2 regions of the Blastococcus saxobsidens DD2 genome follow, and region 2 is predicted to be linked to the other one. Evidence: predicted binding sites of a transcription regulator. Region 2 holds the regulator's gene; the other holds the start of a gene.

Region 1 (8,108 bases), 200 kb from region 2:
GCACGCGGGAGCGGGCGACATCGGCCCGGTTCTGCCGGCGGACCTCCAGCTGCGCCTCCTCGGCGAGGGTGGCGTCGAGCCGGAGCTGGGCCTCGAGCTGCTCGCTCTTGGCCGCCTCGACGGTCCGCCGGTGCTCGGTGGCGCGCCGCTGGCGGACCAGCTCGGCGGGGACGTCCCCCTCCCCCTGCTTGCGGCGGTTCAGCTCCTGTTCGGTCGGCCGGACGGCGGCGCGGATGGCCTGCTCGGTACGGACGGCCAGGTCGCGCTGCAGGGCGGTGAGCTGGCTATCGATCTCGGCCAGGCGCACGTCGATGGCCCGGATGTCGGCGTAGTACCGGGTGCGCTCGTGCTCGCAGGCGTCGTCCCGGCGGGCGACGAGGTCGCGCAGCACCGTGGTCGTGTCGGCGTTCAGGCCGATGGGCAGGCCCGCGCGCCGGTCGCTGCGGGCGCTCCACACGAGCCGCCAGCGGACGGGCCAGTAGACGGGCAGCGAGCGGTACGACGGGTCGAACCGTTCGTCCTTCGACGTCCGTGCAGCCACAGCGTGTCCCCCCCGTGGCGGGCCGCACCCCCGCCGGTCTTCCGTGGGGTGCAGACGCAACGGCTCACGCCGCGTCGCAGATCCCCCCGTGGAACGCCACCGTCGTGCGACTGATCGAAGCCTGCCTGGGCGGAACTCCGGTGACGGTGAGCGACCAAAGGCTAGGAGCGCGCACCGTCCATGCGGGCCGTTGGTTACGGAAAGTGCTGATATCCCCCTCGGAGGGGTGAGAAACGGGCTCGCCCCGTCACCCATACGCGCGACGGCCGCTCACCCGCTCGTGACCACCCGCTGGACCCCGCGACCGGGTACGGCACGGCTCAGGAGGCGAGCGCTGTGCCGATCAGGATCTCGGTGCCGTCGGGCCGATAGGTGTGCCATCGGCCCTGGCTATCTCGCTCGATCCGGAACCCGTGATGGACGTTGGTGTGGTGCCGTTCGCACAGCAGGGCGCCGTTCTCCAGCGACGTCTCACCGCCGAAGAGCCAGTGGATCAGGTGGTGCACCTCGCACCAGTACTTCGGCGCACCGCAGCCGGCGAAGACGCAGGTGTCGTCGCGGAGCTCGACGGCCCGGCGGAGGTGCGGCGGATAGACCCGCTTGGTGCGTCCCATGTCCAGCGGGAGGCCGTCGCCGTCGACCAGGACCGGGACAACACTGCCGTCGCAGGCCAGCTGGCGGACCTTGGCGGCCGACAGCAGGCTCCCGAACGCGGTGGTGGCGCTGGCCGGGCCGGGAGCCGGGTCGAACAGGTCGGTGGAGGTGATGGTGACGACGACGGTCGGCTTGACCGTGCGCAGGAACGGCAGGTGGCCGGAGGCGAGCTGGTTGTCGGCGAGCTGGACCAGCGCGTCGGCGAGCTGCTGGGCGCGGGTGCGCAGGTCACCCTTCGGACGGTCGGCCTGGACGACCGCCTCCAGCGCCGCCTGCAGCTTCTCCCCGCCGACGGCGTCGAGCTGGCCGCGAATGACCACCGTGCCGTCCGAGAATGTCGAGAGGGTCAGCCCCCGCTCCTCGGTGGGATCCGGCTCGGGCCCGTCGGGGTCGAGCCGGGCGAGGTAGTGCTGCACCACCCGGCCCAGCTGCCGGATGTCGCGGGAGGCGGCGACCGCGGTGAACACCTCATCCAGATCCGCGAGGTCGACACCCAGCGCGAGCGCCGCCGTCCGCCGGTCCTCCTTCACGACCGGCGCGACGACGGCGACCTGCTCGGCCGTCACGGCACCCTCGGCGAAGGCGGCGGCGAGTGCCGGCAGGTGGTCCAGCGCCCGGCCGTTGCGGACGAGCTGACCGGCGGCCGCAGCACTCAACCGGCCGCGACCGCGCAGCCACGACTGCATCGACCTCATGCCGTCGTCCTCGGGCGCCTGCTGCAGTTCCGCGGCCCGGACCCGGCGGGCGAGCTGCGCGTCGATGCGGTTGCGCGCCTCGAGCAGCTCGGTGATCTCGTCCAGCTGCTGGCGCGGCGGCAGACTCCGGACGTCGTCCGCGGCCAGGGCGTCGAGGGCCGACTGCAGCTCGCTCACGACACCTCCTCGCCGCTCGAACTGATGTACGAATGCTACTCCTGGCCAGTGACAGGCCGCGACACGAATCCACAGGTCAGGAGGCCGTCCACGGTTGCTCCGGTCGTGTTGACCGCCGGGACGTCGTAGCGTCCGGAGGCATGGCAGAGCGAGCGTTCCGGACGGTGCTGGAGGGCGGTTCGTACTTCGAGGGGCCGCGGTGGCACGGCGGCGCCTGGTGGGCGTCGGACTTCTACCGCCACACGGTCAGCCGGGTGGCACCCGAGGGCGGCGAGACCGTCGTCGTCGAGGTGGAGAACCAGCCGTCCGGGCTGGGCTGGCTGCCCGGCGGCTCGCTGCTGGTCGTGTCGATGAAGGACCACCGGCTGCTGCGCGTGACCGACGGCCGGGTGTCGACGCACGCCGACCTCTCCGACGTCTGCGGCGGGCACCTCAACGACATGGTGGTCGACGCGTCCGGCCGGGCGTTCGTCGGCGACTTCGGCTTCGACCTCATGGGCGGCGGTGCGCCGGCGTCCGCGTCGGTGAAGCGGGTCGACCCCGACGGCACCGTGACCGTGGTGGCCGAGGACCTGCGGTTCCCGAACGGCTCGGTGATCACCCCGGACGGCGGAACGCTGATCGTCGGCGAGACCTGGGGCAACCGGTTCACCGCCTTCGACATCGCCGCGGACGGCTCGCTGTCGGGCCGGCGGGTGTGGGCGTCGTTCGGGGCGGAGCCGGTGGGGAACTCGGTCGAGGAGCTCATCGGGCAGGTCGTGGTCGCACCCGACGGCTGCACGATGGACGCCGAGGGCCACGTCTGGCTCGCCGACGGGCTGAACTCCCGCGTCCTCCGGGTCGCAGCCGGTGGCGCGATCGCCGAGGAGATCCCGGCCCCGGACGGGATGGGGGTCTTCGCCTGCGCGCTCGGTGGGGACGACGGCCGCCAGCTGCTGATGTGCTGCGCCCCGGACTTCTACGAGCACACCCGCGCACCGGTGCGCGAGGCGGTGCTGGTGACGACGGAGGTCGCCGTCCCGCACGCCGGCTTCCCCTGACCGGCCGGTGCCAAGCGGTGAACCGCGGCAGCCGCTCAGCACGGCGCCCCGCTGAGCTCGGGCCGCAGCGTCGCGGCCATGGCGGCCTGGAGCTACCCCTGTAGTTGGCGGAGGACGTCGGCCGGGATGCGCCCGCGGTCGCTGACCTCGATGCCCTGCGCTCGAGCCCAGGCCCGGATCTGGGCCGACGTCCGTGGCGCCTCCGGCACCGGGTTACCGGGTGTGAAGGAGTCCTCCAGGTCCGCGGTCGACCGTGCCGCCCCGAGCTCGGCGAGACAGGCGCCGAGCCAGCGGTAGACCCATTCCTGCGCCAGCGGCCTGGTTTCGCAGAAGACGATCGGCACCGAGGGAAAGCGTGCTTGAGCCTCGGCCAACGCCTCGGCGACGCGGGCGCCCGGGGTGTGCGGGAGCTTGAACAGCCGGCTGTAGCGGTCCTCGACCACCACGGCGGCGCGGGGCAGCGCCGTGAGGTCAGCGAGGGCATAGGTCAGCTTCCCGGACAGCAGGCTGCCGGCGAGGTCCTCCAGGGTCTTGCGCTCGACGGCGGCGACGACGGCGCCGTCGCGTTCGACGGCGTAGTCGCCGGCGGCCAGCCGCCGCCGCCGGGTGGTGGCCTGCTGGGCACCGAACGCGTAGGGGTACTTCTCACCGCTGTCGACCAGGATGTCGAGCACCTGCCCGTGTGCGCGGGCGGTGGGCAGGTGCACCCCGGGCCGGGCCTGCTTCGTCGTCCGGGGCGACTGCCAAAAGATCATCTCGCGGCCGCGGGCCCTGGTGACGACCAGTTGTGAGCGGTTCTCCCGGGCCCGCGCCAGCACCAGGTCGATCGCGGGACCGCGGCGCGAGCACGACCGGACCGCGTGCCGCTCGACGATCTCGGCGTCCGCCGGCCACTCGTCCGCCCGGTGGCAGTAGACCTTGCTCGCCCGGGCCACGGCTCCTTCGCCTTCACCACGACCCCGGCCGGACCGAGCGGGATGCGCACCAGATAGGGCAGCGCCGACCCGGGGTCGGGATTGCGTGCCACCAGCAGGTCGTCGACCACGAGCTCAGCCTGGCACGGCGCACCGGCCTGGCGGGACGCCACCCGGGAGGGACGACGGCAGGATCCGGCCGTGGCACGACCTACCCAGGGGCCACCGGACTCACCGGGCGGTCGCCGACCCCGCGCTGCAGGGTGAGGTCGGCGACCGCATGGCGAGGTCGGCGATCACCGCCCGGTCGCGTCCACCGTGGCCGGGTCGACCAATGGCCCGCCGCCGTGCACCCCGTACGCGAGCCGGGCCCGCTCCCGGGCGACGACCGGGCCCTCGTCGCCGATCTGCCGGCAGCCGGGCGAGCACTCGCCCGTGGCGGCGGAGACGACGAAGCAGGTGACGTTCGGCCAGCCGGCGTCGGTGCAGAACTCGCCGATGTCGGCCAGCACCCGGCCCGCCGCGAGCGGCGCCAGCCCCGGCTGCAACTGTTCCGCGAACTCCTTGTAGGTCACCGGCCGGACACCCGTCCGGGCGAGCTCCTGCAGGATGTGCAGCCCGGCCACCATGCGACGCGTGCGCCCCTGCGACCATGGCCGCTCGTCGAGGTAGCGGGCGAGGACGGGATGCATCTGCAGCTCCTCTCGGGGTGGCCGGCTCAACCGGCGAGGTGGGTGGCCAGCCGATCGAGGAAGGGCACCTGGCCCGGAACGATCTTCGTGCGGGCGGTGGGAAGGTCGAACCAGGCGGCGCGGTCGATCTCGGGGAACGCCTGCAGGCGTCCCGAGCGCGGCGGCCACTCCAGCTCGAAGGTGTTGCTGCGGACGGCGGTGACGTCGAGGTCGCCCTCCCCTGCCCAGACGGCGAGCACCTTGCGACCCTTCAGCTCGCCGAGCGGGTGCAGGTCCGCCGCGGGGACCGGCAGGCCGAGCTCCTCGGCGAACTCGCGGCGGGCGGCGGCTTCGGCGTCCTCACCCGGGTCGTGCTCCCCTTGGCGATCGACCAGGCGCCGTCGTCCTTCGTCGCCCAGAACGGGCCGCCCATGTGCCCGAGGAGCACCTCGACCCGGCCGCCGGGACGGCGGAACAGCAGGACGCCGGAGCTGTGGACGGGTGGCATGCGGCTCAGGGTGGCAGCGGCGCGTGCCACGTCAGCGCGTCCTCCGGCGCTGTCGCATCCGCTGACTGGTCCCGGCGGCGTCGAAGGCCTTGGGGTCGAACGGGCCACCGAGCCAGCCGGTGAGGTCGGGGTGCTCGGGATGACCCGGGTCGGCGAGGACCTCCCGGAGGCGGGCGTAACCGGGCGGCCCGCCGCAGTCCTCGGGCGGGCAGGCGTGGGCGCCGTCCAGGCAGGTCGGCGCCTCAGCCGCCCGATGGCTCTCGACGCGGACGTCGTGCTCCCAGCCGTCGCCGAGGTCGTAGTCGTAGCGGAAGACGGTGCCGTCCGGGAGGGAGCCGACGCGCACCGCCCCAGGGTCGCCCAGGTCGTCCATGTCCTCGACGTCGCCGTACTGCACGCCGTCGAGCTCGACCATCCACAGGTGCGCGTCGCGCCAGCCCATGGCGGCCTGCAGCAGACCGTGCAGGTCCCGCAGCGTCACCTGTTCAGGGACGACGCATCGGCGCCAGATCGGCGGCTCGACGTTTCGGAGGGTGACGGTCAGCTCCACCGCCGGCACCCGCCTGCCGGCCACGGGCGGCTGGTCGTGCAGCAGCGCGGCGCGCGCCAGCGCGACCGCCGACGGGGTCGGCGGCTCGTCGCGATATCGCTTGCCGAGCAGGCCGAGCCGTTCGAAGACGGTCCAGGTCGTGTCGCGCACCGCCAGGAACGCGGTGTGTCGATCGAGCGGCCGGCCGGTCCCGCCGGAGACCCAGCCGAGCACGGTCATGCCGGCGGCCACCGCGTCCTCGGGATGCGCGCGCCCGGCGGCGACGCCCAGCAGCCAGAGCAACCCCGCGGTGCGGTCGCTGCCGTTGCGCCCGGTGGGCAGCTGGGCGGCGATGTGCTGCCAGAGGCCGGCCGGGTCGTCGACGAGCCGCCGGCCCACGGTCGTCGGTCGCAGCTCGTTGCGGTACACCCGGACGAGCCCGAGCCGGCGGGCGCTCTCGCGCAGTTCGGCAACGGGGACGGTCAGGCTCTCCCGGTTGCCGGCTCCGAGCCAGTCGGCGTCCCAGCCGAGGGCGTGCATCGTCTCGGCGACCAGCGCCGGCGGCAGGTGGCCCGCGCCGGTGAGCGTCACACCGTCGCCGATCCGGGCGAGGAACCAGCGGTACGGCTCGACGACGTCGGGCTCCGGCGCGGGCGGGGCCGCGTGCAGGTCGGCGTCGTGGACCGCCTGGCGAAGCTCGGCATGGCGAGAGATCGCCCGGAGCAGGTCGACGACGTCGGGTCCCATGCCCCGGCAGCCTGCCAGGGTGGGACATCCGAACGACGGCGGACCGGCGGAGGAGGCTTGGTGATGGGACGGCGACGGAAGCCCGGGAAGTACCCGTACGACTACACCGACGGCGACGACCGGCGGTTCGCCGACAGCGGGGTCGGCGGGACACTGCGCGTCCTGCACGGCCCCGGCCGCGGGATGGGAGTTCCCGAGGGCGTGGTGTGCCAGGTCGAGGTGCGGGCCACGGACGGCGACGTGCTCGATGTGTCGGAGGCCGGGAAGTTCGGCAAGGAGCACCGCCTGCACGCCACCGCGCCCGGCGACCGGGTGGAGGTCACCGTGGCCGCCCGCTATGCGGGCGACGACGCCGCCGTCCCGATGCTGAACGAGCTCTCCGCGACGCAGGAGGTCGTCCTCACCGGCGATCTCGACGACGTCGTCCGGTTCGGCGTCGGCCCGGCGTGGGAGGAGGTGCTGGCCATCGACACCGGCGACCTTCGCCCCGACGCCGCGCCGACCGCCTGCCGGTGGGGCGCCGGAGCCCGGATCCGTGGGGCCCGGCCGACCGGGCAGGAGTAGCCGGCGCTGTGGGGACGACTCAGGGCTCAGCGGACTTCTGCGACCCTGCCCTGCTGGGGGCTGGGCATCGCACGCCGCTGCTGGAACCCCGGGTCGAACCGCTGGGTGACCTCCAGCTCGCCCGTCTCGGGAGCGGCGTGCCGCCCGATCCGGGGCATCGTGAACTCAGCGGTCTCGTCGAGCAGGTGCTTACTCACAACCCGTCCTTCCGTGGATTGCTCCCAGCGTAAGGACGTCGGCAGGCCTCTCCCAGCACTTCCGGGGAAACCCCAGGTCGCGTGTTGCCGGCGGGAGAACTGTGACGCCGGGGGTAGCTGCCGGCCCCGGATCCGGCGGTGCGGGCGGCGCGGGACAGCGACTGCCCGGCATCGAGCTGGATCACGGCTTCTCCTGAGGGGCGGCGGCCACTGGACCCTGATCGCGGTCGTGTCGTCCGCTCTCCACCGCCCCGGCGCCTGCGCTGCCAGCCCATGAACGACCCTCAACCCAGCAACAGCCGCCAGCGCCCGCTGCAGGGCCTGGGTGCCGCCCTCGATGCGGATCGTGTCCCCACCGACCGTGCGCAGCCGCCGCCGCGGGGGCGTGTGATCTTGATCCGGGGCCAGGACGTCGGCGCCGGCCTGGTCCCTGGCCCGGACGAAGCGGTAGACCTTGCCGGCGGCGTCCGGCTGCGGTTCGAGGTCCAGATCTCGCACCGCGCGCACACAGCGCACCAGGCCGGCCTCGTCTGTGAGCAGGTCGGCGAGGACGTCGACGTCCTGGCTGGCCCGCGTGGCCACCCGACCGGCGAGCAGCCCGTGCAGGATGACCATCTGGCCGCCGACGAGCACCCAGCCGGTCGGCGGCAGCTGCCCGGCGAGGTCGAGGACGAGGTCCCAGAGGGTGTCCAACGGGCCGGCCAGCGCCGGCAGCTCGACCCGCAACTCCGCTGCCCCGGCGCCGGTCACCGGGTGAGGTCGCCCAGCGCGGCGGCGAGCAGGTCCAGGCCAGCTCGCCGGGTGCGCACGTCGGGCGACTCGGCGAGGTCGACGGCGACGACCGCGGCCGGCATGTGGGCGCGGCCGGTCA
Region 2 (8,108 bases):
CTCGCGGACCGGCTGGTCGTCATGCACGCGGGCCGGGTGGTGCAGGTCGGCGCCCCGGAGGAGGTCTACCGGCGCCCGAGGACGAGCTTCGTCGCCCGGGCCCTCGGCGCGACGAACCTGCTGCCCGCCACCGTGTGCGGTTCGCCGTCCCCCGAGGGCGTGCCCCTCCGGCTGCCCGGTGGCATCACGGTGACCGCCCCACCGCCGGCGGACGTGGCCGTGCAGGCGGGGGACGAGGTGGCCGTGTCGATCCGTCCCGTCGATCTCCGGCTCACCTCCGGGACCTCCAGCGCCGCGGGGGCCGCTCGGGTCAGCGAGGCGCTGTTCTTCGGGGACCACGTGCAGTACGCCGTCGACCTGCCCGGACTCGCCGAGCCGCTGAAGGCGACCGGTCCCAGCCTGGGCCGCTTCGACGTCGGCCAGGACGTCGTGATCGAGGTGGACGGCACCGCGGTCGCCATCGTCAGCGATGGACCGGCGGCCTCCGTCCCCGGCGATGACGGCCACCACCCGGGGCCATCGGCCAACGCGGGCGCCTCGCCCGCCCCAGCTCCGGCCGGGCGGTCCGCCGCGTGACCGGGATCCGTCGCTCCGCCGTTCGTCCACCGTCCACGCACGTCCGTCCGAGAAGAGGCACCGTGTCGATTCGTCCCACCGCCCGCCGCAGGAACGCCCTGTTCGCCGTTCCCTTGTCCGCCGTCCTTCTCGCCGGGTGCGGCAACGGCTCCGAGCCGGCCGCCGAGGGCGGTGAGGCGGCGAGCGAAGCCGCCGGCATCGAAGGCATCAGCGAGGACCTGATCGCCGCTGCCCAGGAGGAGGGTGGAGTCGTCATCTACGCCGGCGGGCACACCCGTCCGGGGGTCGAACTGCTCCAGCAGCGGATGCAGGAGCTCTTCGACGTCGAGGTGACCTTCACCCGGGAGGACTCCGGCTCGGTCGCCAACTCCATCTCCGCCGAACTGGCGAGCGGCTCTCTCAACGCCGACGTGGTCAGCCTCACCGACCCGGACACGCTGCAGCAGTGGGCGGACGAGGGGATCATCACCGAGCCCGAGATCCCCAACGCCGACGAGATCATCGACGGCCTGGACGATCCCGACAACCCGCAGGTGCCCTACAGCCTCGTGCCCCTCGGGATCATGTACAACGGCGCCAGCACCGACCCCGCAGACCTGCCCACCACGTGGGAGGAGTTCGCCTCCTCGACGGAGGGCACGATCGTGAGCTCCGACCCGGGGGCGTCGGGTACCGCGCTCGCGTTCTACACGACGCTCACCGGCCTCTACGGGGAGGAGTGGCTCGCGCAGCTGGCCGAACGCGATGTGATCGTCACCGACAGCAGCCTGGCCCTGGCGCAGCTGGTGCTCACCGGCGAGGCCGACATCGGTGTCCCGGCGATCGAGTCCGCGGTGCTCAGTGCCGCCGCGGAGGGCGAGCCGCTGGAGATCGCCTTCATGGAGGACGGCGTGCCGACCTTCACCAGCGAGCTGGCGATGCTGACCGACGCCCCGCGGCCCAACGCCGCGAAGCTCCTGATGCAGTACCAGCTCAGCGAGGACTTCCAGAACGCGCTGGTCGAGCTCGGCGGGCGCAGCGTGCTGGAGGGCGCTCCGCAGCCGGCGGAAGGTGCCGACCTCTCCGACGCCACGCTCCTTCCCGCCGATCTCGAGGAGATCGCTGCCCGGGGAGACCAGGTGGTGGCCCGCTTCGCCGAACTGTTCAACCGGTGAGCACGGACGCGGTACGGGCCGGCGCGCTCGCCGGCCCGTGCGAAGGGAGCGGGCCGTGACCCTGAGCGGCCCCGCGACGTCGACGGTGCCGGGCGCCGATCCGCGCGAGCGGTCGGCGGCCGGCCCGGCCGGGGGGCCACCCCCCGGCCGGGCGCCGCGCCGACGTCGGTCGACCGGTTTCGAGCGCGCCATGCGCCTGGTGTGGGTGCTGGCGCTGCTGGCCCTGGTGGGCTATCCGATCGCGCAGGTGTTCGGGCAGAGCTTCGTGGCCGACGACGGCGGGTTGACCCTGTCGAACTACGCGTTGCTGGGCACCGAACCCCTGTTGCTCGAGGCCATCCGCAACTCGCTCTGGATCGCCTGCGGCACGGTGCTGGGCAGCTTCCTCGTCGGCCTGCCGCTGGCCTGGTTCACCGTGCGCACGGACATGCCGATGCGGCGGTTCTTCCGCGGCAGCGCCGTCCTCACCTTCGCGGCACCCAGCTTCATCGCCGCGCTGGGGTGGGTGCTCCTGCTCGGGCCGCGCAACGGCGTCCTGAACACCACGCTGATGTCGATCTTCGGCCTGGAGGAGTCACCGTTCGACATCTTCACCCCGTGGGGAATCATCTTCGTCCTGTCGCTGTTCCTCTACCCGCTGGTCTTCCTGCCCGTGTCAGCGGCCCTCGAGGGCATCGACCCCGCACTGGAGCAGGCCGCGGCGAGCCTCGGCGCCTCCCGCTGGCGGGTGCTGCGGACGGTGACGTTCCCCGTCATCGCGCCGGCCCTGATCGCCGGCTCGATCCTGGTGTTCGTCTCCTCGGCGATCATCTTCGGCCCGGTGGCGATCCTCGGCGCACCGACCGGTTTCCAGACCATCCCGACCGTGCTGCTGAGCCTCATGCAGTTCCCGCCGCGGATCGAGGTGGCCGCGGTGATCTCCGTGCCGATCCTCGTCATCATCGCGGCGCTGCTGCTCATCCAGCGAAAGCTCGTGGGCGGCAGGAAGTTCACCGTCATCGGGGGCAAGCCGGGCCGGCAGGACGTCACGCACCTGGGAGCCGGTCGCTACCCGGCGGTGGCGTTCTGCGTGGCCGTCGTGGTGCTGAGCCTGGTCATGCCGTTCGGCATGCTGCTGGTGACGTCCTTCCGCAAGGCCCTGGGCCGTCCTCTCGGGTGGGACAACTTCACCCTGACCGGCAACTACGAAGAGGTCTTCGGCCGGCCGCTCATCGCCGCCGCCATGGGCAACAGCTTCGCGCTGGCGATCGGCGGCACCCTGCTGGCCCTGGCCGTGGCGCTGCTCGCCTCGTGGTTGGTGCACCGCACCAAGGCACGCAGCAACGCGGTGATCGTCGGTGCCATGGCCGCGCCGCTGGCCTTCCCGGGGGCGGTCCTCGGCATCGGATTGATCATCGCCTACGCCGCCCAGCCGTTCGGGCTGGGCGGGACGCTGACGATCCTGCTGATCGCCTACACGGGCAGCGCACTGCCGTTGACGTTCGCCTACGTCCACGCCGGCATGGGTCAGATCGGTGCGGAGGTGGAGGAGGCCTCCCGCAGCCTGGGCGCCTCCTGGGCGCGCACCTGGCGGCGGATCACCGTCCCGCTGCTGCGGCCCTCCCTCCTGGCCGCGGGACTGCTCAACTTCGTGCTCCTCTTCAGGGAGCTCGAGATGTCGGTGTTCCTCTACACCGGCGCCAATCCGACGGTCGCCACGGTGCTCTACAACCTGGCCAGCGAGTCGCTGTACCAGCGGGTCGGCGCGCTCTCCGTGGTGATCCTCCTGATCAACATCGTGGTGACCGTGGTCGCGATGCGGCTGCTCGACCGCAAACCCGGCGAGTCCCCCCGGCGGTCCCGCCGTTCCCCGTCCGTCGCACTCAACACACCCCCGGAGGAAGCAGCATGACCGTGACCACCACCGATGTCGGTAGCGGCGTCCACCTGCGCTACGAGACCCCGCACATCGCCGTCCTCACGCTGGACAGCCCTCCCTCCAACACCTTCAGCTGGGAGAGCCGGCGGTCCTTCATGAAGGCGCTGGACATCCTGGACGCCGACGAGAACGTCCGGTGCCTGGTGATCACCGGTGAGGGCCGCGCCTTCACCGCGGGAGCGCACCTGGGCGAGGACCAGTCCATGAGCGACGAGCAGCTGACCGACTACCTCGCCGAGTTCAGCCGGGTGCTCAACGGAGTCCAGCACTTCCGCGCGCCGGTCATCGCGGCCATCAACGGGGCGACGATCGGCGGGGGGCTGGAGTTCTCCCTCTGCTGCGACATCCGCATCGCGTCCACGGACGCGTTCTTCGTGGCCGCCGGCGTGAACGTCGGTCTCATCGTCAGCTTCTGGCGCCTGCCCCGCGTGATCGGGCTCGGCCCGGCCAAGGAGATCCTGCTGACCGGCGCCCGCTACACCGCCCAGCAGGCGCTCAACTGGGGACTGGTGACCGAGGTCCACGAGCCGGCCGATCTGATGCCTGCCGCGCTGGCGAAGGCGCAGCGCATCGCCACGCGTGCCCCGCTGTCGGTCGAGGTCACGAAGGAGGCGGTGACGGGGGCCTTCGAGATGGACTTCGCCCAGGGACAGGCGCTGCAGACCAAGCGGTTCCTGGAGATGTTCCGTACCGAGGACCACCAGGAGGCGCTCCGGGCCTTCTTCGAGAAGCGGGACGGCGACTACAACCGGCGCTGATCGATCCTCGGACGTCAACGGCGGGTCCGACCTCTCCGGAGGACGGACCCGCCGTCGGCCGTTCCGGGATCAGACCCGGCGGAGGACGCTGACCACCCGGCCGAGGATCGTCGCCTCATCGCCCGGGATGGGCTCGTAGGCGGAGTTGTGCGGCAGCAGCCACACGTGCCCGTCCCGGCGCTTGTACGTCTTGACCGTCGCCTCGCCGTCGATCATGGCGGCCACGATCTCACCGTTCTCCGCCGTGGGCTGCTGACGCACCACGACCCAGTCGCCGTCGCAGATGGCTGCCTCGACCATCGAGTCACCGGCCACCTTGAGCATGAAGACCGTGCCCTCGCCGACGAGCTCGCGCGGGAGGGGGAAGACGTCTTCCACCGCTTGCTCGGCGAGGACCGGGCCACCGGCCGCGATCCGCCCGACCAGCGGCACGTACGCGGGCGCCGACGCCCGGTCGCCGTCCCCGAGCGCCGGCGGCTCGACGACCGCGGTCGCGCTGCGGCCGGCCTCGCCGGGAAGACGCACGTCGAGGGCCCGGGGCCGGTTGGGGTCGCGGCGCAGCCAGCCCTTCTTCTGCAGGACCGACAGCTGGTGGGCGACCGACGAGGCGGAGGAGAGGCCGACGGCCTCACCGATCTCCCGGACGGACGGCGGGTAGCCGCGACGCTCGATGGAGTCGCGGATCACCTCCAGCACCCGGCGTTGCCGCTGGGTCAGGCCGTCGCCGTCGGCGCTCCGGTCGGGGAAGGTGCGCACCGACGCCGAATCGCCGGCCGGGTCCGGTGTGGTGCCCGCGGTGCCACGTCGGCCGCCGGACGTCCCACTCGAGTCCGTCACGTCTCCTCCTCGCCGGCTGCCCGTGCAGCTGCTCAGCCCTGGTCGTCGGAGGAACCGTAACGCCGATCGCCGGACAGTTCAAACAGGTGTTCGAAGATCGTCGTGTCGCGTCGCATCTGTCGGTGGCATCCGGTACACATCGGACAGACGTTCGAATCGAACGTGTGTTCGGGTCGACGGGCGTCGGCCGGCGAGAGGTGGACAGCGATGGCGAGCACTCGTGCACTGTTGGCGCATGGCGGCGAGGTGGGGGTGGAGGGCCGGGTCGCCGGCGCGGCGCCCTCCGCGCGGCATCTCCGGGCGCTGCCGCCGGTACCCGCCGCGTACGCGGTCCCGCCGGCGCCGCGACGTCGCTCGGTCGCCTTGTCGCCGGACCCCGAGGCGGTCCGACCGGTGCCGCGCCGGACGGCCGGCCCGCAGGCCCCGCCGCTGCGGTTGACCGCACGGGGCCGGCGCCTGGTGGTGGTCCTGCTGCTCCTCGTGGTCACGGGGATCGCCGCAGCCGCCGGTGCGCTGCTGAGTGACGACGCAGAGCGCCTGGAGCTCATGGGCACCAGCAGCGTCATCGTCGAGCCGGGCGACACGCTCTGGTCCATCGCGAGCGGAGTGGCAGGGGAGCGGGACGTTCGCGAGGTGATCGACGGGATCCAGCTGCTCAACGGCCTGGACAGCGCTTCCATCGAGCCCGGTCAGGTGCTCGAGCTCCCCTGAGCTCCTCGCGGTGGGCGGTCGAACGGCCCCGCGAGGACAGCTGCACAATGCGACCGGCCGACTTCGTCAACCCTGAGTGCGAGCACGTTCACGCTCTGTCGCGACGAGGCGCATACGGTCCTCCCGTGTCGAGCGTCGTGGAGAACCGAGCAGCCGTGTTCGCCAGTCAGCCCCAGGTCGTCGAGGTCTACCAGGCAGGTGCCTGGTGGGCGGGGGAGCTGCTGGGCTGGCGACATGACGACACCGGCACGTGCCAGGTGTGGGTCCGGGCGGTCGTGGACGGGATCGAGCAGACGACGTGGACCGACCTGGCGACGTTGCGGCTGCCCGAGCGCTCGCCGGCCCCGCAGGCCGCCCCGGTGGTCGCGGTGACGCAGGCCCTGCCCGCCGCCGCTCCGGCACACGACCACGACACCACTGCCAGCCTTCCCCTGAAGCGGGACCACCTCCGGCGGCCCGCTCCGGCCCGCGCCGGGGGACGACGGCGCGCACCGGAGGAGGCCGACGTCCACCTGGCCCATGCCTCCTCCACGCCGGTGCCCGCGCCGGGGCGCCACCGCGCCTCCGGTGAGGCGGTGGACGTGGCCGCCGGGCGGCATCGGGCTGCTGACACGGGGCTGTTCCCCGCCGTCGGCGGAGCCGGAGCCGAGGTGGCGCCCGCACGGCGGGACGAGTGCCCCGAGACCACCGCCCGGCCGGTCCCGTCGGCTCGTACGGCGCTTCCCGTGGAGGTGTCGTCGGTGGGCCGGGGGTGGACGCCTCCGGCCGATCTGGACGGTGACCTGCTGACCCGCCCCATGCGCCTGGGTGACCAGGTGCCGCACTCCCGCCGCCCCCGGGTGAAGGGTCCGTGCAGCAGCGTCTGACGCCAGGCGTCGCATTCGACGGCGCCGGACCCCACGGGGCCCGGCGCCGTCGGCATGCCCGGGTGCGAGCGCCGGGGGAGGGGGACCGGCGCGTCCTCCGGCAACTGTTCCGCGCGTCGCCCCGGCGTGTCGTGTGACTGGAGGGGACCGGTGTTCCGCGTGCGCACGGGCGGGTCGGGGCGGAACACGCCGGGGAAACGATCACTTGCACATCTTGTGTGGCCCGTCCTAGGGTTCCCCTACATCTAGTAGTTACAGAGCTGTAAGCCCGTCCACAGGCCCTTCCTCAGGTTCTCCCCCGAGCATCCACCGGATGTCCCCAGGGGGGTCCACAGCCGGCCGGGGGCGGGGCACCCGGAGGGAGGAGGTGAACCACCGTGCGTTGCCCGTTCTGCCACAACCCCGACAGCCGGGTCATCGACTCCCGCGAGGCCGACGAGGGCGCCACCACCCGGCGCCGTCGGTCCTGCCCGAACTGCGGGCGGCGGTTCACCACCGTCGAGGAGGCGGTGCTCGCCGTCGTCAAGCGCAACGGCGTCAGCGAGCCGTTCAACCGCAGCAAGGTGGTCGCCGGCGTCCGGCGCGCCTGCCAGGGGCGCCCCGTCGACGAGGACCAGCTGAAACTCCTCGCCCAGCAGGTCGAGGACGCCATCCGCGCCACCGGCGCCGCCGAGGTGCCCAGCCACGAGGTGGGGCTGGCCATCCTGCGGCCGCTGCGCGAGCTGGACGAGGTGGCGTATCTCCGCTTCGCCAGCGTGTACCGGGCCTTCACCTCGCTCGAGGACTTCGAGAAGGAGATCTCCGAGCTCCGGGCCCGGCACATCGCCGCGGGCACCCCGCCGCTGCCGGGCATGCAGACCGACCCACCGGTCCGCCGGCGGGGCGGTGGGCGCAGTCAGCCCACGGCCGACGCCGGCGCCGCCGGCACCTGAGAACTGTCAGTGCCCACCGATAGACAGCAGTTCGAGCAGTTACCGATCGCGGCTCTTCCCCAGCCCCCGATCCGCCACCGCGCAGCACCACCGCGCAGCCCCGCGAAGCACCATGCGACACACGACCAGGGAGAGCTCCACACCATGACCGAGACCGACGACCGCTTGGCCGGCGCCCGCACCCGCCGCAGCGCGAAGGCGCCCAGCCGGGGCAAGGGCCTCAAGATCAAGCGCGTTTTCACCACCGCCGGTGTGCACCCGTACGACGAGGTGACCTGGGAGCGCCGCGACGTCGTCATGACCAACTGGCGTGACGGCTCGATCAACTTCGAGCAGCGCGGGGTCGAGTTCCCGGC

What was found. Region 2 encodes LexA, which represses DNA repair genes until DNA is damaged. Its sites were predicted from a motif close to TCGAACANNTGTTCGA; they were not measured.
Region 1: the regulator LexA is predicted to act here: its motif matches at 2,084-2,099, upstream of BLASA_RS15825 (HNH endonuclease signature motif containing protein).

What each region holds. Positions count from the first base shown of each region.
Region 1 is NC_016943.1:3,330,380-3,338,487, forward strand. Features, by position in the region: gene BLASA_RS15820 (hypothetical protein) at 1-541, opposite strand, end outside; gene BLASA_RS15825 (HNH endonuclease signature motif containing protein) at 862-2,067, opposite strand; gene BLASA_RS15830 (SMP-30/gluconolactonase/LRE family protein) at 2,208-3,107, shown strand; gene BLASA_RS15835 (ERCC4 domain-containing protein) at 3,200-4,042, opposite strand; gene BLASA_RS15840 (hypothetical protein) at 4,318-4,713, opposite strand; gene BLASA_RS15845 (NUDIX domain-containing protein) at 4,740-5,111, opposite strand; gene BLASA_RS25620 (plasmid pRiA4b ORF-3 family protein) at 5,232-6,476, opposite strand; gene BLASA_RS15855 (hypothetical protein) at 6,540-7,040, shown strand; gene BLASA_RS24605 (hypothetical protein) at 7,067-7,987, opposite strand; gene BLASA_RS15865 (helix-turn-helix domain-containing protein) at 7,984-8,108, opposite strand, start outside.
Region 2 is NC_016943.1:3,533,157-3,541,264, reverse strand. Features, by position in the region: gene BLASA_RS16745 (ABC transporter ATP-binding protein) at 1-576, shown strand, start outside; gene BLASA_RS16740 (ABC transporter substrate-binding protein) at 639-1,730, shown strand; gene BLASA_RS16735 (ABC transporter permease) at 1,786-3,621, shown strand; gene BLASA_RS16730 (enoyl-CoA hydratase/isomerase family protein) at 3,618-4,406, shown strand; gene lexA (transcriptional repressor LexA) at 4,476-5,243, opposite strand; gene BLASA_RS16720 (LysM peptidoglycan-binding domain-containing protein) at 5,451-5,954, shown strand; gene BLASA_RS16715 (hypothetical protein) at 6,080-6,820, shown strand; gene nrdR (transcriptional regulator NrdR) at 7,198-7,752, shown strand; gene BLASA_RS16705 (vitamin B12-dependent ribonucleotide reductase) at 7,897-8,108, shown strand, end outside.